2 regions of the Parabacteroides sp. ASF519 genome follow, and region 1 is predicted to be linked to the other one. Evidence: riboswitches for the same ligand, from Rfam matches in the RefSeq annotation. Region 1 holds a riboswitch; the other holds the start of a gene.

Region 1 (4,201 bases):
TTAAAGAAAATGGCAGACTGGGGGCGTCCGTTGCCGGTTGGAAAATTCTGTTTTCCTTAGACGGTACACCTGCAGTGATTGAGGAACATAAATAACCTGAAAGAAGATGAAACATTCTGTTTACCTGATTTTTATAACTGTTTTTACAGTCGTGTTGGCAGCCCGGGCAAAGAATCCGGTGAAAATAGTCACTATCGGAGGTGGAGGGGTTGCGGTTTCCGTAAATAATCAGATGAGTTATCAGCAAATGGTCGATCAGATGATCGATTACTGGCAAAGGCAGTTGTCAAAAGTGTTATTACATAAGCCGGATCTGATATTATTAACGGAAGCATGCGATCGTCCTTCCGGATTAACTACGGCAGAGCAGTTTGAATATTATAAAGTAAGGAAAGATCAGGTAAAGGATTACCTGGCTTCGGTAGCAAAAGATAATCACTGTTATATTGCTTTTGGAACCAAAAGGGAAGAAAACGGAAGCTGGTGGAATTCATGTATACTGCTTGACCGACGTGGAAAAGTAGCCGGTATATATAATAAGAATTTTCCTACTATCCAGGAAATGAATGAGATCATGCCTTCTGATGAAGCAGAACTCCTGCTATGTGATTTCGGGACTGTTGCTTGTGCTGTTTGTTTCGATCTTAATTTTGATGAGTTGAGGGAACGGTATGCTCAGCAAAAACCGGACATAATTTTGTTTCCATCAATGTATCACGGAGGTTTGGAACAAAGCAAATGGGCTTATTCCTGTCAGGCTTATTTTGTTTGTGCCTATGGTTTTCTGAATGCTCCGTCGGAGATACGTAACCCATTGGGAGAGGTGGTCGCCTCAAGTACGAACTATTATAATTATGCTGTGGCTACAGTCAACCTTGACCGTAAATTGGTACATCTCGATAATAACTGGGAGAAATTGACCGCTTTGAAAAGAAAGTACGGTGATCTTGTTTCTATCTCTGATCCCGGACGTATAGGGGCAGTGATGATCACCAGTGAACATGATTCGATTTCAGCAGACCGGATGATAGATGAATTTGATATTCAGTTATTGGACGATTATTTCAATCAATCCCGTGCTGTTCGTGAACAAAAATTGATTAAAGCTCCGGTAAAAGACGCAATAGATGAATATCGTAAACATAATAAATAAAATTTATAGGATCTGCTACCGTAAGATGTAAAAATATCTCTATATTTGCGCTATGCATTGTTCCGAGCCTGTATCCGCGGGTAAGGATTAAAAGGGAACCGGGTGTGAATCCCGGACAGTCCCGCTGCTGTGAGCTTCATAACGTATCAGGCATACTTTTGCCACTGTTCTGTAAGGGGAATGGGAAGGCGCTTGATCCGGAAGTAAGTCAGAAGACCTGCAAGGCATATTATTTCGACGGCTTCGAGGAAAGGCCGGATGAGAAAAACAAGACATCTGATGTCTTTCTATTCTTGTTCCATTCCCAGTTTGCTGTCCTTTTAGGATCTGTTTTTAATTATTTTGCCATAATAATTAGGAAAAGAAGCATGGTTCGGTTGACGGGATGAGCTCCGTCGGTGGTCCATGCTTTTCTTTTTCAAAGACTGAACAGTTAAGACGGAATACTTGTTTATTATTGGAAAAGTATGTTTATTTGCAGATAGTATTTATAAAACAACAGGCAATATGAAAAAGGTTACAGGTTTAGTTTTGATTATTTTGATGGCATTTATTGCTGTTCCCGCTAAATCCCAATTGAAGTTTGGGGTAAAAGGTGGTTTGAATATATCGTCCGTTCATTTGAATTCAGATATTCTGAAAGCGGATAATGTGACTGGTTTCCAGATCGGTCCGATGATCGAGACAACGATTCCTCTGATTGGAGTAGGGTTGGATGCGGCTATCCTCTATTCACAGAAAGGGATGGATGTGAAATCGGAGACAGGAACTTCCACGAATGTGAAAACAGATTATATCGATGTCCCGGTGAATTTGAAATGGAAATTCGGACTACCTATCATTAAAGGATATCTGGCTGCCGGTCCGTATATCGGTTTCCGTGTAGGTGGCGATAAATTCTGGGAGATTCCCGGAAGTGTAGTAGGACAGGTGAAAGCGAAAAACTTTAGTGCCGGTCTTAATTTTGGTGCAGGTGTGGAACTGATCAGCCATTTGCAGGTCGGTATAAACTATGGCCTGGGACTGACTGATAATTACAGTGCGGAAAAATATGATCTGAATGCCAAGAACCGCGGATGGTCGGTGACAGCCGCTATCTTGTTCTGATAACAGACAGAAGATATGAGGGGCCGGGCTTTAACAGTCCGGCCTTTTTTGTTACTTTTGACCTCGGAAATGAAATATGCAGATGTCATACTACCCCTGCCGTTGGAGAATAGCTATACATATAGTATTCCGACGGATCTGGAGGCAGCCGTAACTCCCGGTTGCCGGGTCATTGTTCATTTCGGCAAGAAACGTTACTATACTGCCATTGTGATGGAAGTACATGAACGCAGGCCGAATACGGACTTTGAGACGAAGGAGATTTATGCCCTGCTGGATGCCAGCCCAGTACTAAGGAGGCCGCAACTTCGCTTTTGGAAATGGATCGCCTCCTATTATATGTGTAAACTGGGGGATGTCTATAAAGTGGCTTTACCTTCCGGGCTGAAACTGGAAAGCGAGACGGCTGTCACTTATAATGCCGATTTTGAGGCAGACGGTCCTTTGCGTCCTAATGAGCAGACTGTGCTGGATGCTTTTAAAGGAGTGCTCAAGTTAACAGTTTCGGAGTTGGAAAAGAAAACAGGCCTGCGCAATGTCGTTCCCGTAGTTGCTTCCCTGATGGCCCGTGGGGCAGTGGAGGTCAGCGAAGAGATGAAACGCGGGTTTGTTCCGAAGATGCAGACATTTATCCGTCTGTCTCAGGAATATGCAACCGAAGAACGCTTGCAGGAAGCCTTTGCTGATTTTAAGCGGGCCAAGAAGCAGGAACTTTTGCTGGTTTGCTTCCTTGATCTGAGCCACGCATTAAATCCGGCATTAACCGTGGAAGTATCCAAAAAAGAATTACTGGAACGCAGCGGTTGTTCATCAACGATATTGGACGGGTTGCTGAAACGGGGAGTCCTTGAAAGCTATGAAAAAGAAGTGGGGCGTTTGCAGGTTCCGGTATGCCGTTTGCAACCTCTCAGTTCGCTTAGTCCGGCACAGGAGAAAGCGTATAGCGAGATACATGATACCTTTACTTCTAAAGATGTTTGCCTGCTTCACGGAGTTACTTCCAGCGGTAAGACGGAAATTTATGTACGGCTGATAGACGAGGTTCTGAAGCTGGGACGGCAGGTTCTATATATGCTTCCTGAAATAGCTATTACGACGCAGATCACCGAACGGCTGGCTAAACTGTTCGGTAATAAGCTCTTGGTATATCATTCGAAATTCTCGGATAACGAGCGTGTGGAAGTATGGAACAAACTCCTGCATGGGAACGAACCGATGGTAGTGCTGGGTGTACGTTCTTCTCTCTTCCTGCCATTCAAGGACCTGGGACTGATCATTGTGGATGAGGAACATGAAAATACGTATAAGCAGCAAGATCCGGCCCCTCGTTACCATGCCCGCAATGCTGCAATCGTGCTGGCGGGAATGCATGGGGCAAAGACGCTGCTGGGATCTGCTACCCCTTCGATCGATTCTTATTTCAATGCAACGACTGGTAAGTATGGACTGGTAGAGTTGGTTACCCGTTACGGTGACTGCCTGATGCCGGAGATTATAACTGCCGATATAAAGGAACTGAAGCGGAAAAAGATCATGAAGGATACACTTTTCTCCCCGTTATTGGTCGAGAAAGTAAATGCGTCCCTGGCACGCGGTGAACAGGCTATCTTGTTCCAGAACAGGCGTGGGTTTGCCCCGCTGATCGAATGTAAGAGTTGTGGCTGGGTGCCTCATTGTGTGAACTGTGATGTCAGCTTGACCTATCATAAATATCATAACCAATTGGTTTGCCATTATTGCGGATATACCATCCAGTTACCGCCTCATTGTCCGGAATGCCAGAGTACGGAGTTGAAGATGATGGGTTTTGGGACAGAGAAGGTGGAGGAGGAAATAGCTTCCCTGTTCCCTTCGGCGAAGGTCGAGCGGTTGGATTTCGATACGGCACGTACCCGTACGGCTTACGAACGCATCATTTCCGACTTTGAGAAAGGAAAGACG
Region 2 (4,201 bases), 1.6 Mb from region 1:
TCTGGTTGGTCGGCCGGTCAGCATACCCCAAAGTCGCAGCCGCAGCATTTACCTCCATCTTGGTACCTACCAGTTCGAGCATATCGCCCGGATTAATCTTTGTCGCAGCCAGCACAGGTATATTGACACCCGCACGTTTGATACTTTTAATGCTGACGCCGTGCATCACCTTTTCACTGCGGAGACCGGCTACAGTTATTCCCGAAAACTTCTTACAGGAGATCAGTACAGGCAATGTCTCTGCCGGGAAGTCCAGCAATTCAAGGTCGTTCACTTCGTCTCCGATCCAATCTTCTTCTCCGATCACAAATTCACGGCGACCACTCAACACGACTTCGTTCCCTTTCTGAAGCATCAGGTCCGGTTTCACGTCATATACCACATTATTGATTCGTACGCGTTCTACAAACAGACGACGGCCCTGCCCTTCCAGATAATCTTCCAGCTCCTGTACGGTCTTGCCTGCCCCGAACCAGTCATTACTGATCTTATAAGCGCGGAAAGTGATGGGACGTGCTGCCGGCATAAAACCGGGTTGCTCGCTCTCATCGTCGGTACCCATCTTTGCTTCCAGCTCTTTACAAGCCTTCTTTACCGAAGGCAGTCCGCCTAGCAAACGGGGAGCCACATCGCTCATCAGCCAGGCAGAACCGGCCGTACCGAAAATATAACAGACAGCATAAGCTACAGGCATCACATTAATCATGGATGTTTTGTCTGCCGCACTCAACCCGCTCTGGTTGATCGTATCTTCCGCTACTCCCAGCACCGCAGAGATCGTCTGCGAACCAGCCAGCAATCCAGCCGCTTCTCCGGCATTGTATCCCATCAGCTTGGCAAGCAAAAAGGGAACAAACAGAGAGAACAAACACATCAGTACGGCAAAAAACATCTGCGGAAGTCCCTCCTTTTTTAGCCCGCGAAAGAACTGCGGACCAACACTATATCCCACGGCAAAAAGGAACAGAAGAAAGAATACGGATTTAATGGGTGCCCCGATATCGATATGCAATTGTCCGATTAATACACCGACCAGCAATACGCTGGTAACTGTTCCCAAAGAAAATTTACCTATCTTAAATTTACCTATCCAGAAACCGAAAGCCAGTGTCAGAAAGATAGCCAGTTCCGGATAGTGTTTGAGCAAATCAGCAAACCACTCCATATATACAATTATTTGACGTTAATAGTAAGACATATTCCATGTCCGATTTTATTGTGGTAAATGGAACACAATCCATGAGAAAGTTGTTGCGGGAGATTCAATTAAGAGATTATAAAAGCTCCCTTATTTTAAATAAATTTCTATCTTTGTCCCGCTTTGGTGATACGCCAGCCTCCGGTTGCCGTATAAAAGGGAATCCGGTGAGAATCCGGAATAGTGCCTGCTACTGTGAAGCCCGCTATAAAAGGAAAACATGCTTACACCACTGTCCGTGACAAGGATGGGAAGGTCGTTTTCCGGGCAAGTCAGGAAACCTGCCAGACAGACAAATCCGTTCTCCCGGGGCCAGGAGGGCTATTATGAACATAAAACAAATCTCTTTCAATGAAAAAGAAATGTCTGCTGACAGCCTTTCTTGTAGGTTGTTCAATGAGTATGTCTTTTGCACACACGGTATGTTGCAGAAGACAGTGACTGATTATATGCTGAAAGCAAAAGGCTATGAAAACTTCCATGTCGGAACGATCGAAGGTTATCCCACTTTCGATACGATGCTTGCCAAGCTCAAAGCCAGCGGTGTAAAGAAAGTCATGCTCATGCCTTTCATGTTCGTTGCCGGCGACCATGCCAACAATGATATAGCAGGCGACTGGAAAAAGGAGCTGGAAGACAACGGTTACGAAGTATCCGTCCTGATGGAAGGTCTGGGACAGAATCCCGACATACAGGACATCTTCATCGAACATGCCCGTTTTGCGGCCAAACACAAAATAGTCGATATCATGGATAAAAAGAAGCAATACGCTGCTGAAAAAGACTGACGGACCAAACGCCCATTATCCGTCACAGAGTCACAAATGAAAACCGGCCTCTTTCCTCATACGGGGAAAGGCCGGTTTTTTATATCAATACATTCTTGAAATTCTAATTTACACAACCAGAACTTTTACATTATTAAAGGAGCAATAACAATAGACATTTTATCTATTATCAACTAATTATTTACCATCTTTACTTGCATTTTTATTTATATCAAAATATATACATAAAATGATATTTTGTATACATAACAAACTGGAACATTGTATTTTTTTTGCATATACATTCACATGGAGTGTAAAACAACAACTAAATCCAAACAAAAACATGAAAAGTACGATTAATAACGCGCCTTCTGAAATACCTAACAGTCAGTCATTACATGCAGGCTTTGATCTTCTCATAAAGCCCGAAGGAATAGATTTAACTGAATCTTACCTATATAATAATATGATTTTCTTCATACTGGACGGATCAGTAAAAATATATTCTCCACATACTCAAACGAAGTCCATTGGCGAACCGCATATGCTCTTTCTTAAAGGGCATGAAAAATACACCTATGAAATTACTCCATGTTCGCAAATTCTTGCGTTCACCTTCGATAGTCTGACTATCGATGAGTTATTTCGTTTCCGGGCTCAATATGACCTATTACCCGAATCCTCGTTTGAATGGATAGAACTAAAGATAATCGAACCTCTCTACAGCTTTTTAAAACTTCTCATTCAGTATCTGGAGAATAATTATTTGAATTACAACTTATATCTTGCCAAAAGAGAGGAACTGTTCTATCTTCTCAAAACAGTCTACCCCAGTAAAGATTTAGGTCATTTTTTCTATCTGCTGGCCAATCACCCGTCTGAGTTCGAAAAACAGGTAGCGGAAAATTATATGAAAGTAAAGAATGTCAAAGAACTGGCCAATCTGATGGGATATGGGATAAACTCCTTCCGGGTCAAATTCAAAGAAAACTTCGGTATTCCTGCCTACCAGTGGTTACTGAATGAAAAGGCGAAACGGATTTTAAAATGCCTGACAACAGAAGGTGAAGATTTCAAAAGTATAATCGACGATTTCGATTTCAGTTCACATTCTCATTTCTATAAGTTCTGTAAAACACAATTCGGACTTACCCCCGAAGAATTAAAGAAGAAACTAAACAGCTGAAAGAATATCAGATTATATATTTTATATGTGATTTTATATATATTCCCCTTCTGCAGCATAGGCTACCTTTGTATTGTTAAAATACAGATTCTTATTAAATTATGATGACCAAATTGTATGTGTTATTATCCCTTGGTAAGGGTGGGGATAATACTTTTGTTGAGGGGAGAATGTCAACTCCCTTAGTCTGTTATATTCTGTCAGGTGTTATTTTACTTGTTGTGTTACTACGAGTATTTTCCTGGCTGCAATACCTGCAACTCAAACGCAAAGCCCGGAAACGTATTTTTAAGAACAAAACCGTCAAAAGTCTACCGGTACGAAATAAATAGATTATCTTTGTGTCTGCATGATTACAACCGAATGTATCAGAATCAATAACTCAAAGCTATAAATGAGCACAGGTAAAATAATCGTAGCCGGTATCGGACCCGGCAGTGAATCAGACATTACTCCCGCAGTGTTATCTGCCATCCGGCAATCAGACGTTATCGTGGGATACAAATATTACTTCCGGTTCATTGAAAAGATAATCCGTCCCGGAGCCATATGTATCGACTCAGGGATGAAACGGGAGAAGGCACGTGCCGAAGAAGCATATAATTATGCGACCGAAGGCAAAGTAGTAACTGTTATCAGCTCCGGCGATGCCGGCATCTATGGGATGGCCCCGCTTATCTACGAGATGAAACGCGAAAAAGGAAGTGACATCAGCATCGAAGCTTTACCCGGAATCAGTGCCTTCCAGAAGGCAGCCTCCCTGTTGGGTGCCCCGGTAGGACACGACTTCTGCGTGATCTCCCTCTCCGACCTGATGACACCGTGGGAACTGATAGAAAAACGCATCAAAGCCGCCGCTTCGGCAGACTTTATCACCGCCATCTATAATCCCAAAAGTGAAGGCCGCTACTGGCAGCTCTACCGCCTGATCGAAATTTTCCTACAGGAACGCGATCCGCAGACACCGGTCGGCTTTGTCCGCCAGGCAGGACGCGAAGAACAGGAAGTGACGATCACCACACTGGCAGACTTCGACCCGGAACAGGT

The links. Region 1 has a riboswitch for cobalamin ahead of C825_RS24270 (porin family protein). Riboswitches for the same ligand answer to the same signal wherever they lie in the genome.
Region 2: it holds a riboswitch for cobalamin, as region 1 does, so the genes downstream of both, C825_RS17600 (sirohydrochlorin cobaltochelatase) here and C825_RS24270 (porin family protein) in region 1, are expected to answer to the same signal.

Annotation. Positions count from the first base shown of each region.
Region 1 is NZ_AQFV02000006.1:6,038,263-6,042,463, reverse strand. Features, by position in the region: gene C825_RS24280 (heparinase II/III domain-containing protein) at 1-95, shown strand, start outside; gene C825_RS24275 (carbon-nitrogen hydrolase family protein) at 107-1,153, shown strand; cobalamin riboswitch at 1,194-1,392, shown strand; gene C825_RS24270 (porin family protein) at 1,661-2,260, shown strand; gene priA (replication restart helicase PriA) at 2,330-4,201, shown strand, end outside.
Region 2 is NZ_AQFV02000006.1:4,432,508-4,436,708, forward strand. Features, by position in the region: gene aspT (aspartate-alanine antiporter) at 1-1,165, opposite strand, end outside; cobalamin riboswitch at 1,306-1,501, shown strand; partial or broken gene C825_RS17600 (sirohydrochlorin cobaltochelatase) at 1,636-1,986, shown strand; gene C825_RS17605 (AraC family transcriptional regulator) at 2,312-3,154, shown strand; gene cobJ (precorrin-3B C(17)-methyltransferase) at 3,549-4,201, shown strand, end outside.